3 regions of the Bradyrhizobium sp. B025 genome follow, and region 1 is predicted to be linked to each of the others. Evidence: predicted binding sites of a transcription regulator. Region 1 holds the regulator's gene; each other region holds the start of a gene.
What was found. Region 1 encodes PhoB, which activates phosphate uptake and scavenging genes when phosphate is short. Its sites were predicted from a motif close to TGTCATNNANCTGTCAT; they were not measured.
Positions count from the first base shown of each region.

Region 2: the regulator PhoB is predicted to act here: its motif matches at 6,753-6,769, upstream of ACE10W_RS17920 (RNA degradosome polyphosphate kinase).
Region 3: the regulator PhoB is predicted to act here: its motif matches at 4,916-4,932, upstream of ACE10W_RS12760 (Orn/Lys/Arg decarboxylase N-terminal domain-containing protein).

Region 1 is NZ_CP170150.1:471,319-480,935, forward strand. Features, by position in the region: gene pstA (phosphate ABC transporter permease PstA) at 1-367, shown strand, start outside; gene pstB (phosphate ABC transporter ATP-binding protein PstB) at 364-1,185, shown strand; gene phoU (phosphate signaling complex protein PhoU) at 1,197-1,913, shown strand; gene phoB (phosphate regulon transcriptional regulator PhoB) at 1,936-2,643, shown strand; gene ACE10W_RS02130 (GcrA family cell cycle regulator) at 2,900-3,409, opposite strand; gene ACE10W_RS02135 (aspartate aminotransferase family protein) at 3,864-5,072, shown strand; gene argF (ornithine carbamoyltransferase) at 5,072-5,995, shown strand; gene ACE10W_RS02145 (Hsp33 family molecular chaperone) at 6,154-7,161, shown strand; gene apaG (Co2+/Mg2+ efflux protein ApaG) at 7,380-7,772, opposite strand; gene ACE10W_RS02155 (OpgC domain-containing protein) at 7,969-9,216, shown strand; gene ACE10W_RS02160 (lipolytic enzyme) at 9,216-9,617, shown strand, end outside.
Region 2 is NZ_CP170150.1:3,906,712-3,916,328, forward strand. Features, by position in the region: gene ACE10W_RS17890 (ABC-F family ATP-binding cassette domain-containing protein) at 1-571, opposite strand, end outside; gene ACE10W_RS17895 (hypothetical protein) at 643-822, opposite strand; gene ACE10W_RS17900 (hypothetical protein) at 1,035-1,286, opposite strand; gene ndk (nucleoside-diphosphate kinase) at 1,599-2,021, shown strand; gene ACE10W_RS17910 (TerC family protein) at 2,066-2,926, shown strand; gene ppx (exopolyphosphatase) at 2,975-4,477, opposite strand; gene ACE10W_RS17920 (RNA degradosome polyphosphate kinase) at 4,490-6,679, opposite strand; gene ACE10W_RS17925 (DnaA ATPase domain-containing protein) at 6,815-7,492, opposite strand; gene ACE10W_RS17930 (CDP-alcohol phosphatidyltransferase family protein) at 7,584-8,126, opposite strand; gene purM (phosphoribosylformylglycinamidine cyclo-ligase) at 8,281-9,354, shown strand; gene purN (phosphoribosylglycinamide formyltransferase) at 9,354-9,617, shown strand, end outside.
Region 3 is NZ_CP170150.1:2,774,959-2,784,575, reverse strand. Features, by position in the region: gene ACE10W_RS12785 (TetR/AcrR family transcriptional regulator) at 1-269, shown strand, start outside; gene ACE10W_RS12780 (NAD(P)/FAD-dependent oxidoreductase) at 266-2,176, shown strand; gene ACE10W_RS12775 (2-hydroxychromene-2-carboxylate isomerase) at 2,370-3,005, shown strand; gene ald (alanine dehydrogenase) at 3,014-4,129, opposite strand; gene ACE10W_RS12765 (Lrp/AsnC family transcriptional regulator) at 4,271-4,750, shown strand; gene ACE10W_RS12760 (Orn/Lys/Arg decarboxylase N-terminal domain-containing protein) at 4,977-7,334, shown strand; gene ACE10W_RS12755 (GNAT family N-acetyltransferase) at 7,341-7,919, shown strand; gene ACE10W_RS12750 (hypothetical protein) at 7,923-8,135, opposite strand; gene ACE10W_RS12745 (flagellar basal body rod protein FlgC) at 8,331-8,780, opposite strand; gene ACE10W_RS12740 (hydroxyacid dehydrogenase) at 8,900-9,617, opposite strand, start outside.

The DNA.
Region 1 (9,617 bases):
GCTGCTGCTGGTGCCGAACGCGCTGCGCGAGGCGGCGTCCGCGCTCGGCCTGCCGCGCTCGCTGGTGATCAAGCGGATCGCCTATCGTGCCGCCCGCTCCGGCCTCATCACCGGCGTGTTGCTAGCCACCGCCCGCGTCGCCGGCGAGACCGCGCCGCTGCTCTTCACCGCGCTGTCGAACCAGTTCTTCAGCCTTGGCCTGAACAAGACGATGGCGAACCTGCCGGTCACCATCAACAACTTCGTCCAGAGCCCCTACGCCTATTGGAAGCAGCTCGCCTGGAGCGGCGCGCTGCTGATCACGATTACCGTGCTTGCCCTGAATATTGGCGCGCGCATCCTTGGCGCCGAGAGGACCGCAAAATGAGTGAGCTTTCCGTATCGATGAGCGCGGCCGGTGGGCTGCCCCAGGCGCCGCTGCTGCCGGAAGCGCCGGCCAAGGTGACGGTGCGCAACCTCAACTTCTATTACGGCGAGCACCACGCGCTGAAGAACATCAACCTGACGCTCGGCACCAACCGCGTCACCGCGTTCATCGGCCCGTCCGGCTGCGGCAAGTCGACCCTGCTGCGCATCTTCAACCGGATGTACGACCTCTATCCGGGGCAGCGCGCCACCGGCCAGCTCATGCTCGACCAGACCAACATCCTCGACGGCAAGCTCGACCTCAACCTGCTGCGCGCCCGCGTCGGCATGGTGTTCCAGAAGCCGACGCCGTTCCCGATGACGATCTACGAGAACATCGCCTTCGGCATCCGCCTCTACGAGAAGATCTCGAAGTCCGAGATGGACGACCGCGTCGAGAAGGCGCTGCGCGGCGGCGCGCTGTGGAACGAGGTCAAGGACAAGCTCAACGCCTCCGGCCTGTCGCTCTCCGGCGGCCAGCAGCAGCGCCTCTGCATCGCCCGCACCGTCGCGGTGCGGCCCGAGGTGATCCTGTTCGACGAGCCCTGCTCGGCGCTCGACCCGATCTCGACCGCCAAGGTCGAGGAGCTGATCCAGGAATTGTCCGAGAACTACACGATCGCGATCGTCACCCACAACATGCAGCAGGCGGCGCGCGTCTCCGACAAGACCGCGTTCATGTATCTCGGCGAGCTGATCGAGTTCGACGACACCAGCAAGATCTTCACGTCGCCGAGCGACCGGCGCACGCAGGATTACATCACCGGCCGGTTCGGCTGAGGAGACGGGACATGGGTTCTGAACATACCGCAAAGGCCTTCGACACCGACCTCCAGGAGCTCACCCGGCTCGTCGCCGAGATGGGCGGGATCGCCGAGCGCATGATCGTCGATTCCGTCGACGCGCTGATCCGCCGAGACGTCGCGCTCGGCCAGCGCGTCGTCGCCACCGACACCGAGCTCGACGCGCTGCAGAAGCGCATCGAGGAGCGCGCCGTGCTCACCATCGCCCGCCGCCAGCCGATGGCGGTCGATCTGCGCGAGATCGTCGGCGCCATGCGCGTTGCGACCGATCTCGAGCGCATCGGCGACCTCGCCAAGAACATGGGCAAGCGCGTCGCGGCGCTGGAGACGGATTTCCATCCGCTCAAGCTGTTCCGCGGCCTCGAGCACATGACCGACCTCGTGCAGCAGCAGGTCAAGTCGGTGCTGGACGCCTATGCCGCGCATGATCTGCCGGCGGCGATGGCGGTGTGGAAGGGCGACGAGGAAGTCGACGCCATCTGCACCTCGCTGTTCCGCGAGCTCCTCACCTACATGATGGAGGATCCGCGCAACATCTCGTTCTGCATCCATCTGATGTTCTGCGCCAAGAACATCGAGCGGATCGGCGACCACGCCACCAACATCGCCGAGACCGTGTTCTACATGATCGAGGGCCAGGCGATCACCGACAAGCGGCCGAAGGGCGACATGACGACCTTCGCCACGACGGTCCCGAATACCTGAAGACTTAAGGAGCGACGACACCATGGGCGCACGCATTATGGTGGTTGAGGACGAGGAAGCTCTCACCGAGCTTCTCCGCTACAACCTCGAAGGCGACGGCTATGATGTGGAGACGGTGATGCGCGGCGACGACGCCGACACCCGCCTCAAGGAACACATCCCCGATCTGATCGTACTCGACTGGATGCTGCCGGGACTGTCAGGCATCGAGCTGTGCCGCCGGCTGCGGACCCGGCCCGAGACCAAGCAGCTCCCGATCATCATGCTCACCGCGCGCGGCGAGGAGAGCGAGCGGGTGCGGGGTCTTGCGACCGGCGCTGACGACTACATCGTCAAGCCGTTCTCGGTGCCGGAGCTCCTGGCGCGCGTGAAGGGCCTCCTGCGGCGCGCAAGCCCGGAGCGGCTCGCCACGGTGCTGGCCTATGGCGACATCGAGCTCGATCGCGACAAGCGCCGCGTCGCGCGCTCGGGCCGGCCGATCGACCTCGGCCCGACCGAATATCGCCTCTTGGAGTTCTTCCTGGAGCATCCCGGCCGCGTGTTCTCGCGCGAGCAGCTGCTCGACAGCGTCTGGGGCCGCGACATCTACATCGACGAGCGCACCGTCGACGTCCACATCGGCCGCCTGCGCAAGCTGCTCAATCTCGGCCGCGAGCAGGATCCCATCCGCACCGTCCGCGGAGCCGGCTACGCGCTGGATGATCGCTTTGCGAAGGCGGAGCAGACGTAAGGTTTGCAGGCGTTGGTTTAGCGGGCTACAGCCACACTCTCAGTGTCGTCCCGGACAAGCGTAAGCGCAGATCCGGGACCCATAATCACAGGGCGTGGTTGTCGCGCGAAGAAGGTAACTCCGAGTCCCCGTAGCCACATCTTGCGGTCGTTATGGGTCCCGGATCTGCGCGCGCTTCAGGCGCGCTTGTCCGGGACGACATCGAGTTTGTTGGGCCGTCAACGCGTGACGGCCGTCGCTCGATTTCAGAACAAACTCACCGCGAGGGCTTCGCCGGTGCGCGCCGGCGATCCGCGGCGGGCTGATATGCCACGCGCGAGTGCTGCGCGCAGTAGGGCAGGCCCGACAGCGCCCTGCCGCCGCAGAAGAAGAAATCCGGGCTCGAGGGATCGCCGACCGGCCAGTGGCAGGTCGCCTCGTTCAGCTCCAGCAGCGACAGCCGCTGGCTCATCGGCACCACGTTGTCGTAGGTGACCGGTTCGGCCTCCACCTCGACCTCGAAGGCCTGCGCCAGCGCGGTGTTGCCGCGCGCAATGGGGCGGCTCACCCGCATCATGTGCTGCGCGGGGCGCGCCTTGCGCGGCCGCGGAGCCGCCGATGAGGGGCTCTTGGCGCGGCCGGATAGGCCGAGCCTGTGTACCTTGCCGATCACGGCATTGCGGGTCACGTTCCCGAGCTCGGCTGCGATCTGGCTGGCCGATAATCCGGCCTCCCAGAGCTTTTTCAACTGCTCGACGCGATCGTCGGACCAGGTCAAAACCGTCATTGCACCCTTTCCCTCGCCGTGCGGCTGCCATCCTGGCGCCTCGCGGCGAATGCCTAAGCCTCGAAAAACCCGTGCCGTCAGAATCCCTTAAGGCTCGCCGGGCGCGCCGATAACGCCCGAACGTCTACGCCGGTACATGAGGACTTAGAGGATCAGAAACACTGCACGAGATGTCGTATCTGACAAGCCAAACGCTACAATATGGCGTGACTCACGCGCAAGAGTCCGCCGACTCGCTTCCACATGTTCCGTGGCGAAAACCCCGCAATTTCGGCTCCGCAAGACTACGGATTCAGCGTTTCGCGAGGCTTTCGGGCGGCATTGACACCGGTTTCACCAGGCATAAGATAGTGTCACGTGCCGCCCTTAAAAGGCGGCACGTTTCGTTTTCCGGGCCGGTCAATGGTGCGCTGCGTGAGCGTGTTCAGGCCGTCCGCAACATCAAGTGATCGTCATGACTAACAGCGCAGCGCCGCATTTGCTTCCCGTTTTCGCCAGATCCGACCTCGGTTTCGAGCGCGGCGAAGGTTGCTGGCTGATTGCGACCAATGGCGATCGCTATCTCGATTTTACCTCCGGCGTCGCCGTGAACGCGCTCGGCCACGCCCATCCCGCGCTGGTCAAGGCGCTGCAGGAGCAGGCCACAAAACTCTGGCACATGTCGAACCTGTTCCAGAGTCCGGACGGCGAGAAGCTCGCGACGCGCCTGTGCAATGAAAGCTTCGCGGACTTCGTGTTCTTCTGCAATTCCGGCGCCGAGGCGCTGGAAGGTGTGATCAAGCTGGTCCGCCATCATCACTTCTCCAAGGGTCATCCGGAACGTTACCGCATCATCACCTTCGAAGGCGCCTTCCACGGCCGCACGCTGGCGACGCTGGCTGCGACGGGATCTGCAAAATATCTCGAAGGGTTTGGTCCGCCGATGGATGGCTTCGACCAGGTCCCGCATGGCGACATCGAGGCCGTGAAGAAGGCAATCGGTCCGCAGACCGCCGGCATCCTGATCGAGCCGATTCAGGGCGAGGGCGGCGTGCGTTCCGCAACGCCTGCGTTCCTCAAGGCATTGCGCCAGCTTTGCGACGAGAAGGGCCTGCTGCTCGCCTTCGACGAGGTGCAGACCGGCATGGGCCGCACCGGCGATCTGTTCGCGCATCGGCGTACCGGCGTCACACCTGACGTGATGTCGCTGGCCAAGGCGCTCGGCGGCGGCTTCCCGATCGGTGCGATCCTGGCCACCGCGGACGCGGCGGCCGGCATGGGTCCCGGCTCGCACGGCTCGACCTTCGGCGGCAATCCGCTCGCGGTCGCGGCGGCGAATGCCGTGCTCGACGTCATGCTGAAGCCCGGCTTCTTCGACCATGTGCAGAAGATGTCGCTGCTGCTCAAGCAGAAGCTCGCCTCCGTGATCGATCGTCATGGCGATGTCGTCAGCGAGGTGCGCGGCGAGGGCCTCCTGATCGGCATCAAGGCCGTGGTGCCATCAGGCGATCTCGTCGCGGCGCTGCGTAACGAGAAGCTGCTCACGGTCGGCGCCGGCGACAATGTCGTGCGTTTCCTGCCGCCCTTGATCGTCACCGAAGCCGAGATCGAGGACAGCGTCGGGCGGCTCGAACGCGCCTGCGCCGCGATCTCGTCCAGTCAGACCAAGCGGGCGGCAAGCTGATGAGCAAGTCGCCGAAGCACTTCCTCGATATCAACGAGCTCCCGCTGTCGGAGCTCAAGAGCATGCTCGATGCCTCCTCCGCCATGAAGGCGAAGCAGAAGGCGCATCAGCCGGTGAGGCCGCTCGAAGGCAAGACGCTGGCGATGATCTTCGAGCGCCCGTCGACCCGCACGCGGGTGTCGTTCGACGTCGCCATGCGCCAGCTCGGCGGCGAGCCCATCATGCTCACCGGCGCCGAGATGCAACTCGGCCGCGGCGAGACCATCGCCGACACCGCGCGCGTGCTGTCGCGCTATGTCGATGCCATCATGATCCGCATCCTCAACCACGACGCCCTGCTCGAGCTTGCGGCCAACGCGACCGTGCCCGTCATCAACGGCCTGACCCGGCGCTCGCATCCCTGCCAGGTGATGGCCGACCTTCTGACCTATCAGGAGCACCGCGGCCCGATCGAGGGCCGGACGGTGGCCTGGACCGGCGATGACAACAACGTGCTGGCGTCCTGGGCGCATGCCGCGGAGCGCTTCAAGTTTCAGCTCAATGTCGCAACGCCTCCGGAGCTTGCGCCGAAGAAGGCGATGCGCGACTGGATCAAGGCTTCAGGCGCGCCGATCATGCTCGGCACCGATCCGGAAGCCGCCGTGCGCGGCGCCGATTGCGTCGTCACCGACACATGGGTGTCGATGGGCGACAAGGAAGGCGAGCACCGCCACAACGTGCTCAAGCCATACCAGGTCAATGCCAAGCTGATGTCGCTGGCCAAGCCCGACGCGCTGTTCATGCACTGCCTGCCTGCCCATCGCGGCGAGGAGGTCACCGACGAGGTGATCGACGGCCCGCAATCGGTCGTGTTCGACGAGGCCGAAAACCGCCTGCACGCGCAGAAGGGCATTCTGGCCTGGTGTTTTGACGCGGTGAAGTAAGTTTGGCGTAGGCCCGGCGGCCGCCTCGCATGCAACTGTCGTCCTGGCTTTCGCCAGGACGACGCGGAGGTTGCTGTCCTTGCATACGTCCATTCTGCATTGCCGGATGCAGCCGGAACCCCTTCCATTTCCCACCCACCGACCCCAGATAGACCGCCATGGATTCCCAATCCCCTGACATGAAAACCAGGCCAGAAGGCCCGGTTCGCGCACCATCAGCGGTTCCGATCGACGACGCCGTGCTGCCCTACGAGGTCGACGCGCTCGACGTGCGCGGCCGGCTGGTGCGGCTCGGTCCGGCGCTCGACGACATCCTGACCAAGCACGATTATCCCGCGCCCGTCGGCAAGCTGCTCGGCGAGGCCATCGTGCTGACGACGCTGCTCGGCTCGGCGCTGAAATTCGAGGGTCGCTTCATCCTCCAGGCCCAGACCGACGGCCCGGTGTCGTTCCTGGTGGTGGACTACAAGGCGCCGGACCAGCTTCGCGCCTATGCCCGCTTTGACGCCTCGCGCCTGGGCACGGCGAAGGATTCCGGCGCGCTGCTCGGCCGCGGCCATCTCGCCATGACCATCGACCAGGGCCCCGACATGAGCCGCTACCAGGGTCTGGTCGCGCTCGACGGCGGCAGCCTCGAAGACGCCGCCCACGAATATTTCCTGCGCTCCGAGCAGATCCCGACGCGCGTGCGTCTTGCGGTCGGCGAGGAGTGGCGCTCGAACGACGGCGGCAGGCATCGCTGGCGCGCCGGCGGCATGTTGATGCAGTTTTTGCCGAAGGCGCCGGAGCGCGCGCGGCAGGCGGACTTGCATCCCGGCGATGCGCCCGAGGGCGCCGAAGTGCACGCCGTCGCCGAAGATGACGCCTGGGTCGAGGCGCGCTCGCTGGTCGAGACCGTCGAGGACGTCGAGCTGATCGATCCGGAACTGTCCGGCGAGCGGCTGCTCTACCGCCTCTTCCACGAGCGTGGCGTGCGCGTATTCAAGCCGCTGGTCCTGAAGGCGCAATGCTCCTGCTCGCGCGATGCGGTCGCCGCGATGCTGAAGAGCTTCTCGCCGGACGATCGCGCCGCGATGGTCAAGGACGACAAGGTCGTTGTCACCTGCGAGTTCTGCTCGTCGGTGTACGATTTCACGCCCGATGAGGCGGGCGTGGAGGACGAGTAACTCTATCCTCCGTCATTGCCAGCGCAGCGAAGCAATCCAGAGTCTTTCCGCAGTGGCAGTCTGGATTGCTTCGCTGCGCTCACAATGACGACGGGGAAACAGCCTGCCAAGTGCTCGGACATCGTAGGGTGGGCAAAGCGTAAGCGTGCCCACCATCTTTCTGCGTCACCACCGAAATGGTGGGCACGCTTCGCTTTGCCCACCCCACGGCCCCGCCCCTAGTTCAACACCCGCTTGTTGTCCGGGCTATCCAGCGAAAACGTCGGCACGTCGATCTCGAAGCGTTCGCCGCTTTCGCTGACCATCTGGTAGCGGCCGGTCATGAAGCCGGAGGCGGTCGAGAGCGGCACGCCGGAGGTGTATTCGAAGCGCTCGCCGGGGGCCAGGGTCGGCTGCTCGCCGACCACGCCCTCGCCCTTCACCTCCTGCTGGCGGCCGGTGGCGTCGGTGATGATCCAGTGCCGCGTCTTGAGCTGCACGGTCTCCTCGCCCGAATTGGTGATGACGATGGTGTAGGACCAGAAGTAGCGGGAGCGGTCGGCCGACGACTGTTCCGGAACAAAGTTCGGCTCGACGGTCACTTCGATCTGGCGGGTCACGGCGCGGTACATGGCTGCCATCATAACGAAAACCCGGCCGGGAACCAAACGCCGCAAGCGGCTTTCGCGACATCGTCCCGCCAGAATTCGCGGAGAAAGACACCCCAAAGAAAGACACCCTTATGTGATCCGGCCGCTTTGCGAGACGACGGCCGGACCGGTACAATCCCTATAACGTCGCGATTTGTGTGAGGGTTTCCAGGCCCCGATGACCATTGCGGACCAAGTGACGGGATCGACGATCGCGGGGGCCAAGCCTGCGGATGCAAAGCCGCGTGCGGCCGCGCCGGCCATCTCGCTGCCCGCCATCGGCGAGCGCGAGCTCCGGCTCGACCTGTTCCGCGGCCTCGCGCTGTGGCTGATCTTCATCGACCATCTGCCGTCGAGTCTTTTGACCTGGTTCACGATCCGCAATTACGGCTTCAGCGACGCCACCGAGATCTTCATCTTCATCTCCGGCTACACCGCCGCCTTCGTCTACGGCCGCGCGATGCTGGAGAGCGGCGTCGTCATCGCCACCGCGCGCATCATGCGCCGGGTCTGGCAGATCTATGTCGCCCACGTCTTCCTGTTCACGATCTTCCTCGCCGAGATCTCCTACGTCGCGACCAGCTTCGAGAACCCGCTCTACACTGAAGAGATGGGCATCATGGACTTTCTCAAGCAGCCCGACGTCACCATCGTGCAGGCGCTGCTGTTGCGCTTCCGTCCCGTCAACATGGACGTGCTGCCGCTCTACATCGTGCTGATGCTGGCGCTGCCTTTGATCCTGTGGTCGATGAAGTGGAAGCCCGATGTCACGCTCGGCCTCTCGGTCGTGCTCTACGCGGTCACCTGGGAATACGACCTCTACTTCTCCGCCTATCCGAACGGCTTCTGGGCGTTCAATCCGCTGGCCTGGCAATTGCTGTTCGTCTTCGGTGCATGGTGTGCGCTCGGAGGTGCGCGGCGCATGTCGCGTATTCTGGCTTCACGGGTGACGATGTGGATCGCGATCGCCTATATCGTCGCGGCGTTCTACGTGACGCTGACCTGGTATGTGCCGCAGCTCTCGCATCTGATGCCGAAGCGGCTCGAGCAGTGGATGTATCCGATCGACAAGACCGACCTCGACGTGCTGCGCTTCACGCATTTCCTGGCGCTGGCAGCGCTCACCGTGCGCTTCCTGCCGCGCGACTGGCCGGGCCTGAAATCGCCCTGGCTGCGGCCGCTGATCCTGTGCGGCTCGCATTCCCTGGAGATCTTCTGCCTCGGCGTCTTCCTGGCCTTCGCTGGTCATTTCATTCTGGCCGAGGTCTCCGGCGGCGCCGTCATGCATGCGGTGATTAGTCTCTCCGGAATCCTGATCATGTGGGGCGTGGCCTGGGTGATTTCGTGGTACAAGCGCGTAGCTGACAAGAGCGGTGCGAAAACCAAGAACGCCGTCGGCAACGCCGATCTGGCGGGAGGGGGCTGATGAAGGCGAAGGTTCTCCTGAGCCTGATCCTGCTATGCGGTGGCCTCGCCGCGCCGTCGGCGCGCGCGGAGGATGCTGCGCCGCCCGCTCCGGCCGCGCCCGCAGCCTGCGAATTGCCGTCCTATCTGCTCACCAGCGAAAGCCAGCTTCCCAAGGTCGCCGACGCCATCAAGGCCGGCAAACCGCTCGAAATCCTGGTCATCGGCAGCCGTTCGACCACGATTCCGGCCTCCGAGGACGCTTCCTATCCGGCACGCATGCAGGCCATTTTGAAGGACAAGCTGTCGCCATCGGAAGTTGTGCACGTCTCCGTAGAAATACAGAGCAAGAAGACGGCAGAGGAGGCGGCCGCCAGCTTCGTTAAGCTGATGGAAGCAAAAAGGCCTACTTTGGTGATCTGG
Region 2 (9,617 bases), 3.4 Mb from region 1:
GCGCGAGGTGATCCTCGAGCCACAGCGTGCCTTCGAGATCGAGATAGTTGGTGGGCTCGTCGAGCAGCAACAGGTCGGGGGCCGCGAACAGCGTCGCGGCGAGCGCGACGCGCATGCGCCAGCCGCCGGAGAATTCGGCGCAGGGACGGAGCTGATCGGCGGCGGAAAAGCCGAGGCCGGACAGGATCGCGGCGGCACGGCTCGGCGCCGAATGCGCGTCGATGTCGACCAGCCGGGTCTGGATCTCGGCGATCCGGTGCGGATCGGTGGCGCTCTCGGCTTCGTGAAGCAGCGCGTCGCGTTCGAGATCGGCCTTGAGCACGACGGAGATCAGGCTCTCGGGGCCGTTCGGCGCCTCCTGCGCGAGGCTGCCAACCCGCCAGCGCGGCGGCAGGGTCACCGCGCCGTGCTCGGCCGCGAGCTCGCCGCGGATCACCTTGAACAGCGTCGATTTGCCGGTGCCGTTGCGTCCGACCATGCCGACGCGCGATCCGGGCGTGATCTGCACGGAACTCTGGTCAATCAAAAGGCGTCCGGCGAGGCGGATGGAGAGGTCGGTGATGGACAGCATGCGGCCTTGTCACCGCAGCCGGGATCAAACGCAACCCGTTTTTGCGCAGCCCGTTCTATGTCTACGGCCTGTCAGTGAGCGCCGCCTTCGCGGTCGCGCTTCTTCAGCTCGTCGAGGAGCTGTTCGAGATGCGTGGGCAGCCGGGGGTCGGGGCGGAGTCTCTGCTGAAGCCGTTCCCCCACGGCATCGCAAATCGAGCGGCTGGTGCGCCGGTCGATTTGTTCGCTGTCATTGGCGAAAGGGCCCGTCATCACGAGGTTCCATGTTGCAGAGTAACGACACGGTACCAAGTCGTTGGCCTCCAAATGGTTTCGCCGGTCGTGGGGAATGCCGGACATTCTCGTGAAAATTGTATGAATTCGTCGTGCCTGCTCAAATGCGAGGCCCCGGCGGGGGGATCGCCGGGGCCTCTCTTGGAAGGTGCCGTGGGGGGCCGGCACCCTGAGTTAAGGTGCTGTCGGGCTCAGTAGCAGCGGTTGATCAGCCGCCAGCGGGGTCCCCAGGGGGTCGGGACCAGCCGGCGCACATAGCAGCCGCCATAACCGTAGGAGACGGGGGCATAGAAGCGCGGGCCACCCCAGCCATAGCCGTGATGCCAGCCGCCGCCGTGCCAGCCCCAGCCGCCGCCATGCCAGTGAGCAGAGGCCGAGGTCGGTGCCAGCGCGGCACCCAGCGCGACCGCAGCGACAGCGGCAAGCGAAAGTTTCCTCAACATGGTGATCTCCTCAAAACTGCCGGCGCGGGGTATCGCGTCGATGGAAAGGCCGCCGAAACGGTCTGCCTGATGATCAGGCTTTGGTTTCGATAGACCCAACCTTACGCCGGCGAAGCTGAACCAAAGCCTGAATGGGGGCTTCAGATTGGGTTCATCTCGATGAAATCTCGGTAATCCATCGCTGGATCCGCCGGGGCGGCCTGCGGCGAAGCGCCCGGGAGGCGGGTTTTGGCGGTCGCTTGCCGTCTGGCGAAGGCGCCGATATAAGCCCCGCAACTCCGAACCACCGCTTTTCTTCTCAAGGACAAGATCATGGCCATCGAACGCACTTTCTCGATCATCAAGCCCGACGCGACCGCGCGTAACCTGACCGGTGCGGTTAACGCCGTGATCGAGAAGGCGGGCCTGCGAATCGTCGCGCAGAAGCGCATCCGCATGACCAAGGAACAGGCGGAGACCTTCTATGCCGTCCACAAGGCGCGTCCGTTCTTCGGCGAACTCGTCGAGTTCATGACCTCGGGCCCGGTGGTCGTCCAGGTGCTCGAAGGCGAGAACGCCGTCGCCAAGTACCGCGACGCGATGGGCGCGACCGATCCGTCCAAGGCGGCCGAAGGCACCATTCGCAAGCTCTACGCAAAGTCGATCGGCGAGAACTCCGCACACGGTTCGGATGCTCCGGAGACCGCCGCGATCGAGATCGCGCAGTTCTTCTCGGGCAACGAGATCGTCGGCTGATCATTCAGCCGATACGTTAAAGCGACGGGGCGAAAGGACTCATTGTGAACTGGCTCTGGCAGATCTTCGATCCCGCTACGATCGGGGCATTCTTCACCCAGTTCCGCAATGAGATGGCCGAGCCGACCTTCTGGATTGCGGTCGGAAAGATCATCTGGATCAACATCCTGCTCTCCGGCGACAACGCGCTGGTGATCGCGCTCGCCTGCCGCGGCCTCAAGCCGCGGCACCGTCTGTGGGGCATGATCCTGGGCGCCGGCGCGGCGGTGCTGCTGCGGATCATCTTCACCGGCATCGTCGCAAGCCTAATGGAGCTGCCGTATCTCAAGCTCGTCGGTGGTCTCGCGCTGATCGTGATCGCGGCCAAGCTCCTGGTGCCTGAAAACGAGGACGAGGACGGCGTCGAGTCGGCCTCGCATCTGTGGCAGGCGGTGCAGATCGTCGTCGTCGCCGACATCGTCATGAGCCTGGACAACGTCATTGCGGTCGCCGCCGCGGCCAATGGCAGCGTGCCGCTGCTGATCCTCGGCCTTGCCATCAGCGTTCCCCTGATCGTCGCCGGTGCGGCGCTGATCATGGCGCTGCTCGCCAAGCTCCCGGTCTTGGTGTGGGCTGGTGCCGCGCTGCTCGGCTGGATCGCGGGCGAGGTGATCGCGACCGATCCCGGCGTCGCACCGAAGCTGCACACGCTGTTCGACGGTCCGTTCGGTGCCTCGCTGGACAATATGCTCGGTGCACTGCGCATCCCGGCCCAATTCGGCCATGGCGGTGGAGGCGGCGAATATTTCTGCGCGGCGCTCGGCGTCATCGTCGTGCTGGTCGTCGGCACCATCTGGCGCCGGCGCAGCCTGAGCCAGGCGGCGCTGGAATCCTCCGAGCGCCACGCCAAGGCGTCGGCAGAGTAAACTTTTCCGAGGGACGCATATCTCACCTCTCCCGCAGGGAGAGGTGAACTACCGACGCACGATCGAGCCGGCCCGGTTGACCAGGCGGGCGAGCTGGCGGAAGCGGCTGCCGACGCGGTCGGCGACGATGTCGCCGAGACGATGCTCGAACACCAGCATCAATTTGCGGCCCTGGCTGCGGAAATGCGTGGCGGGCAGCACGCCCGGCCGCGCCGCCGAGATCAGATGCGCGACGCGGAATGCCGCGCCGAGCAGGCGGGCGCGGTCGAGCTGGGCCGGCGTCAGCAACTCCTGCATGGTGGCCGGCGGCTGATTTTCCTCGCTCAGGCCCGCATAGCGATAGAACACGGACAGGCCCACGAAGGCGCGCTCGGTGTGGGTGATCGCGCCGAAATTGCCGTTGACGACGAGGCTCAGCGTCTGCTCGCCGCGGTGATCGGGATGCACGCGCCAGCCGATGTCGGAGAGCAGGCACGCGGTGTGGCGCAAGCGGCGGTCTTCTTCCGTCTCGCGCAGCTTCACGACGCGCGCCAGGCGATCGGTCCAGGCGATCAGCTCGCGGGCGTGCTTGGCCGAGCGCGACAGCAGCTGGTTGAGCTCTTCGGCTGCGCAGATCAGCCCGTCCTTGTTGCGCTCGGTTTCCGTCAGCTTCTCGTGCAGCAGGCCCTCGCGTACGCCGAAGGTCGAGAACACGATGGTCTTGGGCTTTGCCACGCGGATGATGTGCTCCAGCACCAGCGCCGCGTAGGTGAGGAGCGGGCGCCGCGCATCGGCAACGATCTCGATATCGGCGAGCATGTCGGCGGCCGCCAGACGGCGAAGGCGGCGCGAAAAGTCGAGCGCTTCCGCTGCAGAGATGGAATAGCCGTGCATCACCTGGAGCGGATAGCCGCTCTGAATGATGTGGATGCGCGCGAGCGCGCGCCAGGTACCGCCAACGGCGTAGAATGTACGGCCGCTCCCCGCCTTGAGCTGCGGCACCTCGTCGAGCTCCTCGCGCACGATACGGTCGGCGCGCTTGAGCGATTTGTGGGCGAGGTCCTGGAGCGCGAGCCCGCCGAGCGGCAGCGTCACGCCGCTGCGCACGCTGTTCCTGCGCACGTCGATCAGTTCGAGCGAGCCGCCGCCGAGGTCGCCGACGATGCCGTCGGGGTGGTGGATGCCGGAAATCACGCCGAGCGCCGACAGCCGCGCCTCGCGCGGGCCCGACAGAATCTCGATCTTCACTGCGCAGATGCGCTCGGCCTTGGCGATGAAGTCGGGGCCATTGGAGGCGTCGCGGCAGGCGGCGGTCGCGATCGCGAACACGCGACCGACCTGCATCACGCGGCACAGCGCGCGGAATCGCTTCAGCGAGGTCAGCGCCTTGTCGACGGCGTCGGGCGCAAGCAGGCCCGTGCTCTGCACCTCACGCCCGAGGCCGCACAGCGTCTTCTCGTTGAAGATCGGAATGAGGCTCCGCGCCAGTCCCTCGTAGACGACGAGACGGACCGAGTTGGAACCGATGTCGATGACCGCGACGCTCGAGCCGCGCTTGCGCGACCGAGTCACGTCGACGTCCGATCAGGATGGATGGCGTTCGTTCCGGCGCGTGAGACGGCGCGGCGAGGATTCCTTGAGCGACTTTCCACGGCCAGACAGACTCGGATTTGTCATGAAGTAGTTGTGGACGTTGAAAGGCTCCTCGCCCTTCGCGGTCTTCATACGCGTTGAGGACCCATCCGGCAACAATTGCCAGCTCTGCTCATTGTCCTTGAGATTCGCGACCATGATCTGTTCGAGAACCTGCTGATGCACCGTGGGATTTTGCAGTGGACACAGCACTTCGACGCGGCGGTCGAGGTTGCGCGGCATCATGTCGGCCGAGGAGATATACACAGCCGCTTTCGTACTCGGCAGCCCCTGGCCCATGCCGAAGCAGTAGATTCGGCCGTGTTCCAGGAAGCGCCCGATGATCGACTTGACGCGGATGTTCTCCGACAGGCCGGGGATACCGGGCCTGAGGCAACAGATACCGCGTACCACGAGCTCGACCTGGACACCGGCCTGTGAGGCCTCGTACAGCGCGTCGATGATGTCGGGGTCGACCAGCGCATTCATCTTCATCCAGACCGCGCCGGGGCGGCCGTGCCGCGCATGCGCGGTCTCGCCCTGGATATGCTCGATGATGCGCTTGCGCAGGGTCAGCGGCGACACCGCCATCTTTTCCAGATCGCTCGGCGCGGCATAGCCGGTGATGAAGTTGAAGACGCGCGCGGCGTCGCGCCCGATGGTCGGCTCGGAGGTGAAGTAGGAGAGGTCGGTGTAGATGCGCGCGGTGACCGGGTGGTAGTTGCCGGTGCCGGTGTGGACGTAGGTCGTGAGGCTGCCGCCCTCGCGGCGCACCACCATCGAGAGTTTTGCGTGCGTCTTCAGTTCGAGGAAGCCGTAGACGACCTGCACGCCGGCGCGTTCGAGGTCGCGCGCCCAGCGGATGTTGGCCTCCTCGTCGAAGCGCGCCTTGAGCTCGATCAGCGCGGTGACGGACTTGCCGGCCTCGGCGGCTTCGGCAAGCGCGCGCACGATCGGCGAATTGTTGGAGGTGCGGTAGAGCGTCTGCTTGATCGCGACGACATCGGGGTCGCGCGTTGCCTGCTGGAGGAACTGCACCACCACGTCGAAGGATTCGTAGGGGTGATGGACCACGAGGTCCTTCTGCCGGATCGCGGCAAAGATGTCGCCGCCATGCTCGCGCACGCGCTCGGGATGGCGCGGCACGTAAGGGGTGAATTCGAGGTCGGGCCGGTCGAGGCGGGTGAGCTGCGAGAGCTCGTTCATGGCGAGCACGCCGTCGACCAGGAATACTTCGTCGTCGGCGGCGGAGAGGGCATGCTGCACGAAGTTGCGCAGCTGCTCCGGCATCTTGGCGTCGATCTCGAGCCGGATCACCGATCCGCGGCGGCGGCGCTTCAGCGCGGTTTCGAACAGGCGGACGAGATCCTCGGCCTCTTCCTCGATTTCGAGCTCGGAGTCGCGGAGGATGCGGAAGGCGCCCTGTCCATGCAGATTGTAGCCGGGGAACAGTCGGTTGATGAACAGGGCGGTCGCCTGCTCCAGCGAGATCAGCCGCATCGTGCCCTCGGACGGCAGGCGGATGAAGCGGTCGATCTTGCCGGGCATGCGGATCAGCGCATTCATCTGCTTGCCGTCGGCGGCGCGCGTGAGCTGGAGCGCGATGGTGAAGCCGAGGCTCGGGATGAACGGGAAGGGATGGGCCGGGTCGATCGCGAGCGGCGTCAGCAGCGGGAACACGTTGTTGAGGAAGTAGTCCTCGATCCAGGTCCGCTCCGCCTTGGTGACCTCCTTGCCGTCCACCAGCACGATGCCGACATCGGCCAGCGTGGCGCGCAGGTCGCGCCAGATCGCCTGCTGGTCGGAAGCAAGCTGGGAGACCGTGCGGTTGATCAGCGCGAGCTGCTCGGACGGCGTCAGGCCGTCGGGGCTGCGCTCGGCAATGCCCTCGCGCACCTGGGCCTTGATGCCGGCGACGCGGACCATGAAGAATTCGTCGAGGTTGTTCGCGGAAATCGACAGGAATCGCACCCGCTCCAGCACGGGATGGCTGGGATTGACCGATTCCTCCAGGACGCGGCGGTTGAAATGCAGCCAGGAGAGCTCGCGGTTGATGAATCGCTCGGGGCTCGATGCGATCGCCGGCAGGCTCTCGGTCTCCGGGGCTTTTTCTTTTATTTCAACAGCTTGCGCGGAGTCCATGAGAAGTCGGTCCATCCAGTTTGCCCCAATTTGCGACTGACGCGCAAAACCGCCGGGAGCATGTGTTAGGGCGATGACGTTTCGATGACATTGATGTTCCGCCGTTCCGCGCCGTCAAGCGGCGTTGGGGCGGGGTCAGGCGTCGCGGAGCAGCTCGGCGGCCAGCGCCCGGGTCACGGGGCGGCCGAGCCGCAGAGCCTCGCTGTCGAGCAGTTCGACGGCCTGCCGGGCGGCGGCCGAGGATCGCTCCAGGCGGGTGGCGAGGTAGCTGACCACGCTCTCGTCCACGGTGAGCTGGCGGTCGGCGCAGAATTTGACGATCAGGCCGCGGAAGAGCTGGTCGTCAGGAGGCAGCAGCGTGACCACCGGCACTGCGCGCAGCCGCGAGCGCAGGTCGTTGAGCTCGATGTCCAGCGCAGCCGGCACATCGCGCCCCGTGAACAGGACGTAGGCGCCGTCCTCACGGGCGAGGTTCATCAGGTGGAAGAGGGCGCGCTCGTCAAAATCCTTGGCCTTGAGATCCTCGACCACCAGCGCGCCGGTGGCGAGCGCGCCAGGAACGCCTGCGGCGGTCAACGCATTGGCCGTGGTCGAGCGGGCGCCGGCCTCCTCGGCCCAGATCGCGGCGAGATGGCTCTTGCCGCTGCCTTCGGGGCCGGCCAGCCACATGATCCGGTTCGGCCATTCCGGCCAGCCGTCGATCAAGGCGAGGCCGGCAGCGTTGGCGGGACCTTCGAGGAAATTGTCCCGGCTGAGGCTCTCCGCGTGTGGCAGCGAGAACGCCAATTGTCGGGGGTGAACGCGGCCTGCCACGCTTGCTTTGCTCCATGCCGGACGGCCGGCTTCGCTTGAAAGATTCGACTTGATCGGGCGTGAGTTGGCCTTTTGCGGGGCCGGTTCGCGCTCATTTGGCCTCGATCGTGCTCATGTGCCGCACCCACTCGACGAGATAGAGCGACACGGAGGAGAGCGTGAAGATCGTGACGAGGCCCATCAGGATAATATCATAGGGCGCCGGCTTGAAACCGAAGGCAAGCGCGGCCAGCACCAGCGCCGCGAATGCCACCTGGGCGACGGTGTTGAGCTTCGACACTTTCGACGGCTTCATCTCGACGGGCCGGTCGAACAGCCAGGACACGATCACGGCGGCGACGATCATGATGTCGCGGGATACCACCAGGATCACGATCCAGCGCGGAATCGCGCCCCAGATGCCGAGCGACATATAGATCGAGACCAGCAGCGCCTTGTCCGCGAGCGGATCGAGCAAGGCCCCGAGCTCGCTTGCCATGTTGAAGCGCTTGGCGAGGAAGCCGTCCACGGCATCGCTGATCCCGGCGATCAGGAAGACGGCGAACGCCACCTCCATTTGGCTCGACACGATGGCCCAGACGATGATCGGGACCAGCATGATGCGGCCCAAAGTGATGATGTTCGGAATACTCACGCGGCGCTTCCCGGCACCCGGCCTGACCTCGAATCCGCCCCGTTTGAAGGCTGAACCCGTTGATATCTACATAGTATGGCGCCGAGCGCCATGCGAGCCATTGCGCGTCCCCGGAATTCGACGTAACCAGCCGCAACCCCACTGGAAATCGGGCATGACCGACCGCAAAAACGGCCTCACCTACGCCGATTCAGGCGTCGATATCGACGCGGGCAACCGCCTGGTCGATCTGATCAAGCCGATGGTGCGCGCCACCGCGCGGCCCGGCGCCGACGCCGAGATCGGCGGCTTCGGCGGTCTGTTCGACCTCAAGGCGGCCGGTTTTAGGGATCCCGTCCTGGTCGCCGCCACCGACGGCGTCGGAACCAAGGTCAAGATCGCGATCGAAACCGGCCTGCATGGCGGCATTGGCATCGATCTGGTCGCCATGAGCGTCAACGACCTCGTGGTGCAGGGCGCCGAGCCGCTGTTCTTCCTCGACTATTTCGCCTGCGGCAAGCTCGATCCGGAGGCGACCGCCTCGATCGTCGCCGGCGTCGCCGATGGCTGCCGGGAATCCGGCTGTGCCCTGATCGGCGGCGAGACCGCCGAGATGCCAGGCCTCTACAAGGACGGCGACTATGACCTCGGCGGCTTTGCAGTCGGCGCCGCCGAGCGCGGTACGCTGTTGCCGCGCAAGGACATCGCCGCCGGAGACGCCGTGATCGGTCTTGCCTCGTCGGGCGTGCACTCCAATGGCTTCTCGCTGGTGCGCAAGATCGTCGAGCAGTCCGGCCTCGGCTTCGAGGCGCCGGCGCCGTTCGCGCCTGTCATGACGCTCGGCGGCGCGCTGCTGACGCCGACGAAGCTCTACGTCAAATCCTGCCTGCGCGCGATCCGGGAGACCGGCGCGGTGAAGGGGCTCGCCCACATCACCGGCGGCGGCTTCACCGACAACATTCCGCGCGTGCTGCCCAAGAACCTTGGCGTCGGCATCGATCTGGCGCGGCTGCCCGTGCTACCGGTGTTCAAATGGCTGGCCGCGCAGGCCGGGATCGCCGAGCTCGAAATGCTGCGCACCTTCAACTGCGGCATCGGCATGATCGCGATCGTCGAGCCGGACAAGGTCGACCGGGTCGTGCAGGTCTTCACCGAAGCAGGCGAGAGCGTGGCGCAGCTCGGCACCGTGATCCCCGCCGAGGGCGAGCATCGCGTCGTCTACAATGGCCATCTCGATCTGGCGCCGTGATGAAGCGCCGCGTCGCCATTCTGATTTCCGGCCGCGGCTCCAACATGGTCGCGCTGATCAAGGCAGCCAGCGCGCGGGATTTTCCGGCGGAAATTTCCCTCGTCATCTCGAACAAGGCCGATGCACCGGGGCTCGAACGGGCCAGGGCGAGCGGCGTGAACACGCTGGTGATCGAGAGCAAGCCGTTCGGCAAGGATCGCGCCGGCTTCGAGGCGGTGCTGCAGGCCGCGCTCGATCAGCACGGCATCGAGCTGATCTGTCTT
Region 3 (9,617 bases), 2.3 Mb from region 1:
TCGGCTACCAAAAGCATCTCGACAACATCTCGGTCGCCTATGTCCGCATCCTGCGCCGCGCCCGCCTTGCGGGCGCGATCGAGGATTACAGCGACGAGGAATTCGAGGCGATCGTCCACATGCTGATGGGCGCGCGCGGTTATCTCAGCCGCCGCTACTCCTATTCGGAAGGCGGCGTCACCGCCGTGCCCGACCACGTCATCTCCGCCTATCGCAAGCTGATGACGCGCGGCCTGTTCAGTTCACCGGGAGATCAGGAAACGCCATGAACATCGCATCTCCCCACCACCCGCTCGACATCGCCTCGGCGATCGCGGAAAGCGACATCCGCTGCCTCCTGATGGTGCTGGTGCACATGACCGGCGAGGCGCGCTGGCTCGAGCCGCCGTACTTGCCCAAGCGCGACATCCGCCTCATTCCCGATCCCGAAGCCGGCGTGCCGAAGGAGGTCCAGGACGAAATCCGCGCCGCGGTGGTCAACCTCTTCGCCAATGGCTCGCCGCAGCCGGTCATCACCGACCCCGGCGAAGAGCTGCTCTTGAAGATGATGCGCGCCTGCCTCGGCGAGAACGTCGCGCCGGAATATGCGCCCCTGATGCGCGAGCAGATGGGCTTTGTGCCGCGCGAGACACGATGGACGACGCGTCCTTCCGACGACAAGCTCGCGGAGCAGCACGTTCTGATCGTCGGCGCCGGCGTCTGCGCCATCGCGCTCGGCGTGGCGCTCGGTCATCTCGACATCCCCTACACCATCGTCGAGAAGAACGACGAGCTCGGCGGCACCTGGTGGATCAACCGCTATCCCGGCTGCGGCGTCGATACACCGAACCATTCCTATTCGTATTCGTTCGGCTCGCGCAACGCATGGACGCGGTACTTCTGCCAGCGCGAGGAGCTGCTCGGCTATCTCCTGAAGGTCGCCGATGAATACGGCATCCGCAAGCATCTGCGCGTCAACACCGAGCTGACCTCGTCGCGCTGGGACGAAGGCAAGAGTCGCTGGATTTCCACGCTCAGGACCAAGGACGGAGAAGAGACCTTCGAATCCACCGCGCTGGTCAGCGCGATCGGCCAGCTCAACGATCCCTCCCGCGCGCGCTTCAAAGGCGAAGAAAGCTTCAAGGGCACGATCCTGCATTCGGCGTTATGGTCCGGCGATATCGATCTGGACGGCAAGCACGTCGCCGTGATCGGCACCGGCGCGACCGCGATGCAGCTGGTGCCGGCAATTGCCGGCCGTGTTGCCTCGGTCACCGTCTATCAGCGCAGCGCGCAATGGGCGCGGCCGGTGAAGGGCTATTCCGACCCGATCAGCGAGGGTGCGCGCTGGCTGCTGGCGCATCTGCCGTTCTATGTGCAGTGGTATCGCTTCAACATGTTCTGGCGCTATGGCGACGGCCTGCTGCCGTTCCTGCGCAAGGACCCGGCCTGGCCGCATCCGGAGCGCGCCGTCAACAAGGGCAACGACCGCCACCGGCAGGAGCTGACCGACTTCATCCTCACCGAGCTGAAGGACCGCCCCGACCTGATCGAAAAATGCGTGCCGACCTATCCGCCTTACGGCAAGCGCATCCTGCTCGACAACAACTGGTTCAAGACGTTGACGCGACCGAACGTGGAGCTCGTCACCGACGCGATCGACCGTTTCGACCAGGGCGGCATCGTCACCGCGGACGGCAAGCACCGCCCCGCGGATATCATCGTGGTCGCGACCGGCTTCAAGGTCACGGAGATGGCGGCGCGCCTGAACATCAGCGGCCGCAACGGCAAGAATTTGCGCGAGGCCTGGGGCAACGACAATCCGACCGCGTTCCTCGGCCTTACCGTGCCTGATTTCCCCAACTTCTTCTGCATGCTCGGCCCGAACTCAGGTCCCGCGCATGGCGGCAGCGTCATCTTCCAGTCGGAGTGCCAGAGCCGCTACATCTCGGCGTGCCTCGCCGACATGATCGCGCGCGATGTCGCAGCGATCGACGTCCGTCCGGACGTGCTCGACGATTACGTCCGCAAGGTCGACGCCGAGCACGAGGGCATGATCTGGACCCATCCGGGCATGACGACTTACTATCGCAACTCAAGCGGCCGCGTGTTTTCCGCCATGCCTTGGCGCTTCGTGGATTACTGGCGCATGACGCATGATCCGGATCTTGGGCAGTACAGGCTGACAAAGGGGTAATTGTTGCCGCCACGGACCAGCTGTAGCGTTGGCGCTGCACTCTCGCCACGTCGTCATTGCGAGCGCAGCGAAGCAATCCAGAATCTTTCCGCGGGGACAGTCTGGATTGCTTCGCTGCGCTCGCAATGACGGAATATGCGGCATGAGCCTCCCGTATCGCAGGCAACGCCGCGCGTTCGAAAGGAAGTCGCCAATGCCCAAGCCGATTGTCCGCGTCTACACCGACTACAAGAGCCCCTACGCGTTCGTGGCCAACAAGCGCCTGTTCGAGCTTGAGGAGACGCATGGCGTCGAGCTGGAATGGCTGCCTTACACACTGCGCATCGCCGAGTTCATGGGGACGGTCGAGGAGCGCACGCCGCATTTCTGGCGCAAGGTGCGCTACGCCTATATGGACGCGCGACGTTATGCCAATGCGCAAGGGCTCGTCATGAAGGGGCCGCGGCGGATCTACGACGCCTTCTATTCCAGCGTCGGGATGCTGTTCGCCCAACGGCACGGCTTCTTCCGTCCGTACCACGACACGGTGTTCCGCAAATTCTGGAGCCATGAGCTGGAGATCGACGATCTCGCCGCGATCAGCGATGTCATCACATCGCGCGGCGGCTCGGCGAGCGAATTCGAACTCTACGTCCAGGGCTCTGCCCGCGCCGAGCACGACCGCATCATCGATGAGGCCGAAGCGCTCGGCGTATTTGGCGTGCCCACCATGGTGTTCAACGGCGAGCTGTTCTGGGGCGGCGACCGCATCGACATGCTGATCGAACGCATCGAGAAGCCCGAGACGATCGAAGCCGCGCTCGGCAGCCGCCACCGCAAGCCGGACTAAAATAAACTCTACGCCGCGAGCCCGCTCTCCACCGGAGCGAATTCCAGCCCGAGGCTTTCGGCCACCGCCTTGTTGGTGATGCGGCCACGGTGGACATTCAGGCCGTTGCGCAAATGCGGGTTCTCCAGCACCGCCGCAAAACCCTTGTTCGCGAGCATCAGGCCGAACGGCAGCGTCGCATTGTTCAGGGCCTGGCTCGACGTGACAGGCACCGCACCCGGCATGTTGGCGACGCAGTAGTGCACGACGCCGTCGACCTCGTAGGTCGGGTCCGTGTGCGTGGTCGCATGCGACGTCTCGAAGCAACCGCCCTGGTCGATGGCGACGTCGACCAGCACGGCGCCCGGCCGCATCGATTTGAGCATCGCGCGCGTGACGAGTTTGGGCGCGCTCGCGCCCGGCACCAGCACCGCACCGATCACGACGTCGGCGGCAAAGACCTCCTCCTCGACCGCCTCGATGGTTGAAAACCGGGTGCGCACCCGTCCGAGAAAGACATCATCCAGCTCGCGCAGCCGGGGAATCGAGCGATCGATCACCGTGACCTCCGCGCCAAGGCCCGCGGCCATGCGCGCGGCCTGTGTTCCCACCACGCCGCCGCCGAGCACGACGACCCGCGCCGGCTGCACGCCGGGCACGCCGCCCAGCAAGAGCCCGCGACCGCCGGCCGACCGCTTGAGCGCGGCGCCAGCGGCCTCGATGGCGAGGCGGCCGGCGACTTCGCTCATCGGCGCAAGCAGGGGGAGGTGACCGGCCGCGTCGGTGACGGTTTCATAGGCGATCGCCGTACAGCCGGAGGCGAGCAAGCCCTTGGCCTGTTCGGGGTCCGGTGCAAGATGGAGGTAAGTAAACAGGATCTGGCTTTCGCGAAGCTGGGTCCATTCGCTCTTCTGCGGCTCCTTCACCTTCACGATCATGTCGGAACTGGCGAAGACGTCGCGGGCGCTCCCGGCGATCTCCGCCCCTGCCCGCCGATAGACCTCGTCCGAAGCACCGATGCCGCTGCCAGCGCCTGTCTCGACCGTCACCTGATGCCCGGCCGCGACATATTCACGGACCGCGCCCGGGGTGAGCCCGACGCGATATTCCTGCACCTTGATCTCCTTGGGCACACCGACACGCATCCTGGGCTCCTTCCAACGTCTTGATTCACCTCGCCATGGTAGCGACGGGTCCAGTTTGGTTTCGTGCAAATATCAGCTAGTTTCGCGATCTCCGCGCCGGTTTCCGGCGCCGAAGTGCCCTTTCACGCTGGAAACGAAACATTGGCCCTCGACCGGAAAGACCTCGCCATCCTCGCGGAACTCACGACCAACGCGCGGGCCAGCCACACCGAGCTTGCCAACAAGGTCGGACTATCCAGCACGGCGCTGGCGCGGCGGCAAAAGGCGCTGGAGGACGACGGCTACATCCAGGCCTATCAGGCCGCGCTCGACCTGGCGCAGTTCGGCCTCACCACGACGGTGCTGGTGCGCATTGCGCTGGAGAGCCAGAGCGACGAGGCGCTGAAAGCGTTCGAGGCGGAGGTGGTGAAATGCCCCTCCGTCGTGCGTTGCTTCCTGATGTCGGGCACCGACGACTACATCCTGATCGTGCTCGCGCGCGACATCCAGGATTTCGAGCGCATCCACCGCACCGAGCTGTCACGCCTGCCGCGCGTCGCGCGGGTGCAATCGAGCTTTGCGCTGCGTGAAGTCGTCAACCGCGCGGTGCCGACGGTGGTGTTCAGCGAGGCCAAGCGGTAGCGGACTTCTCCCTCTCCCCGTTCTTACGGGAGAGGGCTTGGGGTGAGGGGCTGCACCCACAAAGGCGGCGATAGTCGGACTCGCGGAAGCTCCCCCTCGCCCGGATTGCTGCGCAATCCGCCTCTCCCCGCAAGCGGGGAGAGGCGAAACGCCAGCCGCAGCTCATGTCATCCAACTGTCATCGAATGTGCCGAGAGCTGTGTCTCCAGTACATTCGGGACAGACAATGGACTATTTCAAGCGCTTCAACTTCCTGTTCGCCGCACCCGTGTTCGACGCCGACGACCTCGAAGGCGTCCGCTTCAACCAGATCATCGAGGAGATCCAGCGCTCCGGCTTCGAGGTCGTCCGGGCCCGCAAGCTGGAGGACGCGGAGATCGCGGTGCAGACCGACGCCGCGATCGGCTGCATGGTGGTGGATTGGGGCAAGAAGGGCCTGGAGGGCAAGACCTCGGCGCTGATCAATTTGATGCGGCGCCGCGGCCTCGACTTCCCGATCATCCTCCTGATCCGGCGCAAGCGGTTCGAGGATTTGCCGGTCGAGGTGCTCGACTTCATCGACGGCTATGTCTTCCTTTCCGAGGAGACGCCGACCTTCATCGCCAAGAACCTGATCAGCCGGCTCAAGCAATATGCCGAGACACTGAAGACGCCGTTCTTCGGCGCGCTGGTCGACTATGCCGAGGAAGGCAACCAGCTCTGGACCTGTCCGGGCCACAATGGCGGCGTGTTCTACAATCGCAGCCCGATCGGCCGGGTGTTCGTCGAGCATCTCGGCGAATCCGTGTTCCGCGACGACCTCGACAATTCCGTGCTCGACCTCGGCGACCTCCTTACCCATGAGGGCCCGGCGCTGAAGGCGCAGAAGGAAGCAGCAGCGATCTTCGGCGCGGAGAAGACCTATTTCGTGCTCAACGGCACCTCGACCTCGAACAAGGTCGCGCTCGGCGCGCTCGTCACCGACGGCGACCTCGTGCTGTTCGACCGCAACAACCACAAGGCCGCCCATCACGGCGCGCTGATGATCAATGGCGGCATCCCGGTCTACGTCCCGACCATCCGCAACGCCTGGGGCCTGATCGGCCCGATGCGCTGGGACATGCTCGATGAGAAGGCCCTGCGCGAGGCGATCCGCAGCCATCCGCTGGTCAGGGATCGCGACGCCTGGCGCAAGGAACGGCCGTTCCGCGTCGCCGTGGTCGAGCAGTGCACCTATGACGGCTCGATCCACAGCGCCGAGATGATCCTGAAGCGCATCGGCCATCTCTGCGAATACATCCTGTTCGACGAGGCCTGGGCCGGCTTCATGAAATTCCACCCCCTCTATGCCGGCCGCTTCGCCATGGGCCTCGCGAACCTTCCCCCGGAAGCGCCCGGCATCATCGCGACGCAGTCGACCCACAAGCAGCTCGCGAGCTTCTCGCAGGCCTCGCAAATCCACATCAAGGACCGTCACATCCGCGGCCAGAAGCGGCGCGTCGAGCATCGCCGCTTCAACGAAAGCTTCATGCAGCACGCTTCCACGTCACCGTTCTATCCGCTGTTCGCATCCCTCGACGTCGGCGCGCAGATGATGAAGGGGCTCTCCGGCGAAGTGCTGTGGGACGACACGATCCGGCTCGGCATCGAGCTGCGCAAGAAGATCCGCGCGATGCGGCGTGAGTTCGAGGAGAAGGAGCAGAACCCCGATCGGCGCTGGTTCTTCGAGCCCTTCGTCCCGGATCGCGTCGCCATTCCCGACGTCAGCCGTCCCGGCGCCGCCCACAATGTCGCCTGGGAGACGCTGTCCACCGACGAACTCGCCACCAATCCCGCGCTGTGGCAACTCTCTCCGGATACCAACTGGCACGCCTTTCCCGATCTCGCGGAAGGCTTTGCCATGACCGATCCGAACAAGCTGACGCTGCTCACGCCCGGCTTCGATCGCACCACCGGCGCCTATGCCGAGCACGGCATCCCCGCCCCCGTCGTCGCGCAATATCTGCGCGAGAACCGCATCGTACCCGAGAAGAACGACCTCAACTCCCTGCTCTTCCTGCTCACTCCCGGCGTCGAGGCGAGCAAGGCCGGCACGCTGATCTCCGGCCTCGTCGCCTTCAAGAGGCTGCACGACGACAATGCGTTGCTGGCGGACGCAATCCCGGAATTCTACCAGCGGCGGCAGGCGCGCTATGCCGGCGTGCGGCTGCGCGATCTCTGCGGCGACATGCACCGTTTCTTCCGCGCCGCCGATGTCAGCGCGCTCCAGGCGCGGCAGTTCATGCCCGAGCACATGCCCGAGATCGCGATGTCGCCCCGCGATGCCGCCCGCTATTTGTTCCGCAACGACGTCGACTATCTGCCGATCGAGGCGATCGCGGGCCGCATCGCCACCACGCCCTTCGTGGTCTACCCGCCCGGCATCGCCACCATCGTGCCCGGCGAGCGGCTGACGGAACGCGCCAAGCCCATGGTCGACTATCTCAAGATGTTCGAGACCTGCTTCAACACGTTCCCGGGCTTCGACGTCGAAATCCAGGGCGTCTACAAGGAGATCGATGCCCAGGGCCGTATCGGGCTCTATACTTACGTCGTTGCCGAGTAGGTGCCGATGAACGAAACAGCCGCAATCCGCGCGGATGACGAGCCGGTCCAGGTCCGCCCCTCGCGCGAGAGCGATGTCGAGGCGATGCTGGCGATCTACCGCCATCATGTCCGCAACGGCGTGCCGCGCGATGTCGAGGGAACCGGCGCACCGGAGCCGGACGATCTGCGCGACCGGCGCAAGAACCTGAAGCAGACCCGCCTGCCGCATCTGGTTGCGACCTATCGCGGCGAGGTGGTCGGCTACGCCTATGCGGTGCTGTTCCGCAAGCGCCCGGCCTATCGCTACACCGCCAAGCACTCGATCTACGTCCACCACGCGCATCTCGGCCGCTGCGTCGGACGGCTATTGCTCCAGGAGCTGGTCGATGTTTGTGCGGCGGCCGGCTTCCGCCAGATGATCGGCTATATCGACGCCGACAACGCGCCCTCGCTGGCGCTGCACGAAAAGTTCGGTTTCGCGCGCGCCGGCCTACTCTGCGGCGTCGCCTACCGGCACGGCCGCTGGTCCGACACCGTCATGGTGCAACGCTCGCTCGGCGCGGGCGCAACCGCGCCGCCGCCGGCAACGGCACCCGGCCGGTAAGCCTTACGAGGGGAAGTCGGCCGGTCTGACGTGGATCCGATCGGCATGCAGCGACCAGTCACACAACGCCTGGTCCTTGCAAAACCGCGCCTTCGCCCGTTCCCTGGCCTCGTCCTCGTCGGCGGCGTCGATCTCGAGCGTGCCCTGGCAGACCTCGATCTGCCGGCCGTACTCCCCGAGCACGTCCTTCATGAACCTGACGACATAAGTGGACATGGGACCTCCTGCTGCCTCGGCAGCACTCTAATCCCATTTACCCGGTTTCGGGGAGGCAGATTTTGACCGGGATCAAGGCCGGCAACGGTTCCCGCCACCGGTCCAGGCGCCGGTTCGATCCGTCAGCCGCCCCGCCTTGCCCAAAGCCTCGCGGAAGGCGCGCGCGACACCGGGCGCACGGGCCGACGTCAACCATTACGTCTTGATATCGAGCAGCGACTCTGTCGTCTCGGCGTAGGCTTGAATGACCTTCGCATTGGCAATGAAGCTGTACTTCGCGGTCGCCAGTTCAACGAATTCGTTGGCGAGATCGACATTCGGCGCTGCGACCAGGCCGTCCTCGTTTGCGAAGGGAGCGCTCGGATCCGACTGTGCGATATAGCTCGGCGAAACCGCCGACACGGTCGCGACCGTACCGCCGGGCGTCGAGCCGCTCGATTGGGAGACCTGATCGACGCGCAGCGGCACATAAGCCGCGGGAAAGGTCGGAGCAATGCCCGAACTGCCCGCACCGGCCGATGTGCTCGATCCAACTGATGCTGGCAGCGGGCCGGTCGTGCTGATATTGGCGATGTTGCTCGCGGCCACGTTCACGCGCAGGCTCGCCGCAGAAAGTCCGGACGTCGCAATCGAAAATATGCTCATGGCCTTTCATCTACAGGACAAGTCATACGCGTTCCCTCACGCAATCGATAAGATGCGCCACTTTGTATTTTCATCGCGGTAACCAATGACTGGAGCGCAATCAAACGTCGTGCGCGTCCCTACCCGGGCATCACGCCGAACGCCTGCTTGAAGCGCTCGGCGTAGCGCGGCCAGACCTCGGGATTGATGATGCGCGGCGGGCGCTTGCCGTCGAGCGTGTCCAGCACCTGCTCGGCGGCGATGCGGCCCATGTTCTGGCGCGCCTCGGTCGTCACGCCCGCGGTATGCGGGCTCGCCAGCACGTTGTCGAACTGGAGCAGCGGATGCTCGGGCGGCGGCGGCTCCTTGGACCAGACGTCGAGACCGGCCCCCGCAATGCGCTTGTCGCGCAGCGCCTGGAGCAGCGCGTCCTCGTCGTGGATGAAGCCGCGCGCGGTGGTGATGAAATAGGCATGCGGCTGCATCAGCGCGAATTCACGCACGCTGATCATGTTGCGGCTGCCCTTGTTGAGCGGGCAGGAGATCGAGACGAAGTCGGCGCGGCGCAGCAGCTCGTCGAGCTCGACCTTCTCGCCGCCGCGCTCGGCCATCACTTCGGCGGTTAGATACGGGTCATAGGCCAGCACCTTCATGCCGAGCAATCCCTTGCACAGCGCGGCGATGCGGCGGCCGACATTGCCGAGGCCGATGATGCCGACGGTCTTGTGCTCGACCTCGTTGCCGACGAGGTCGTTGCGATTGACGTCGCGCTCGCGGCGCAGGCGACGGTCGGACTGGATGATGCGCTTGGACAGCGTCAGCATCATCGCCAGCGCATGCTCGGCGACCGAATGGGCG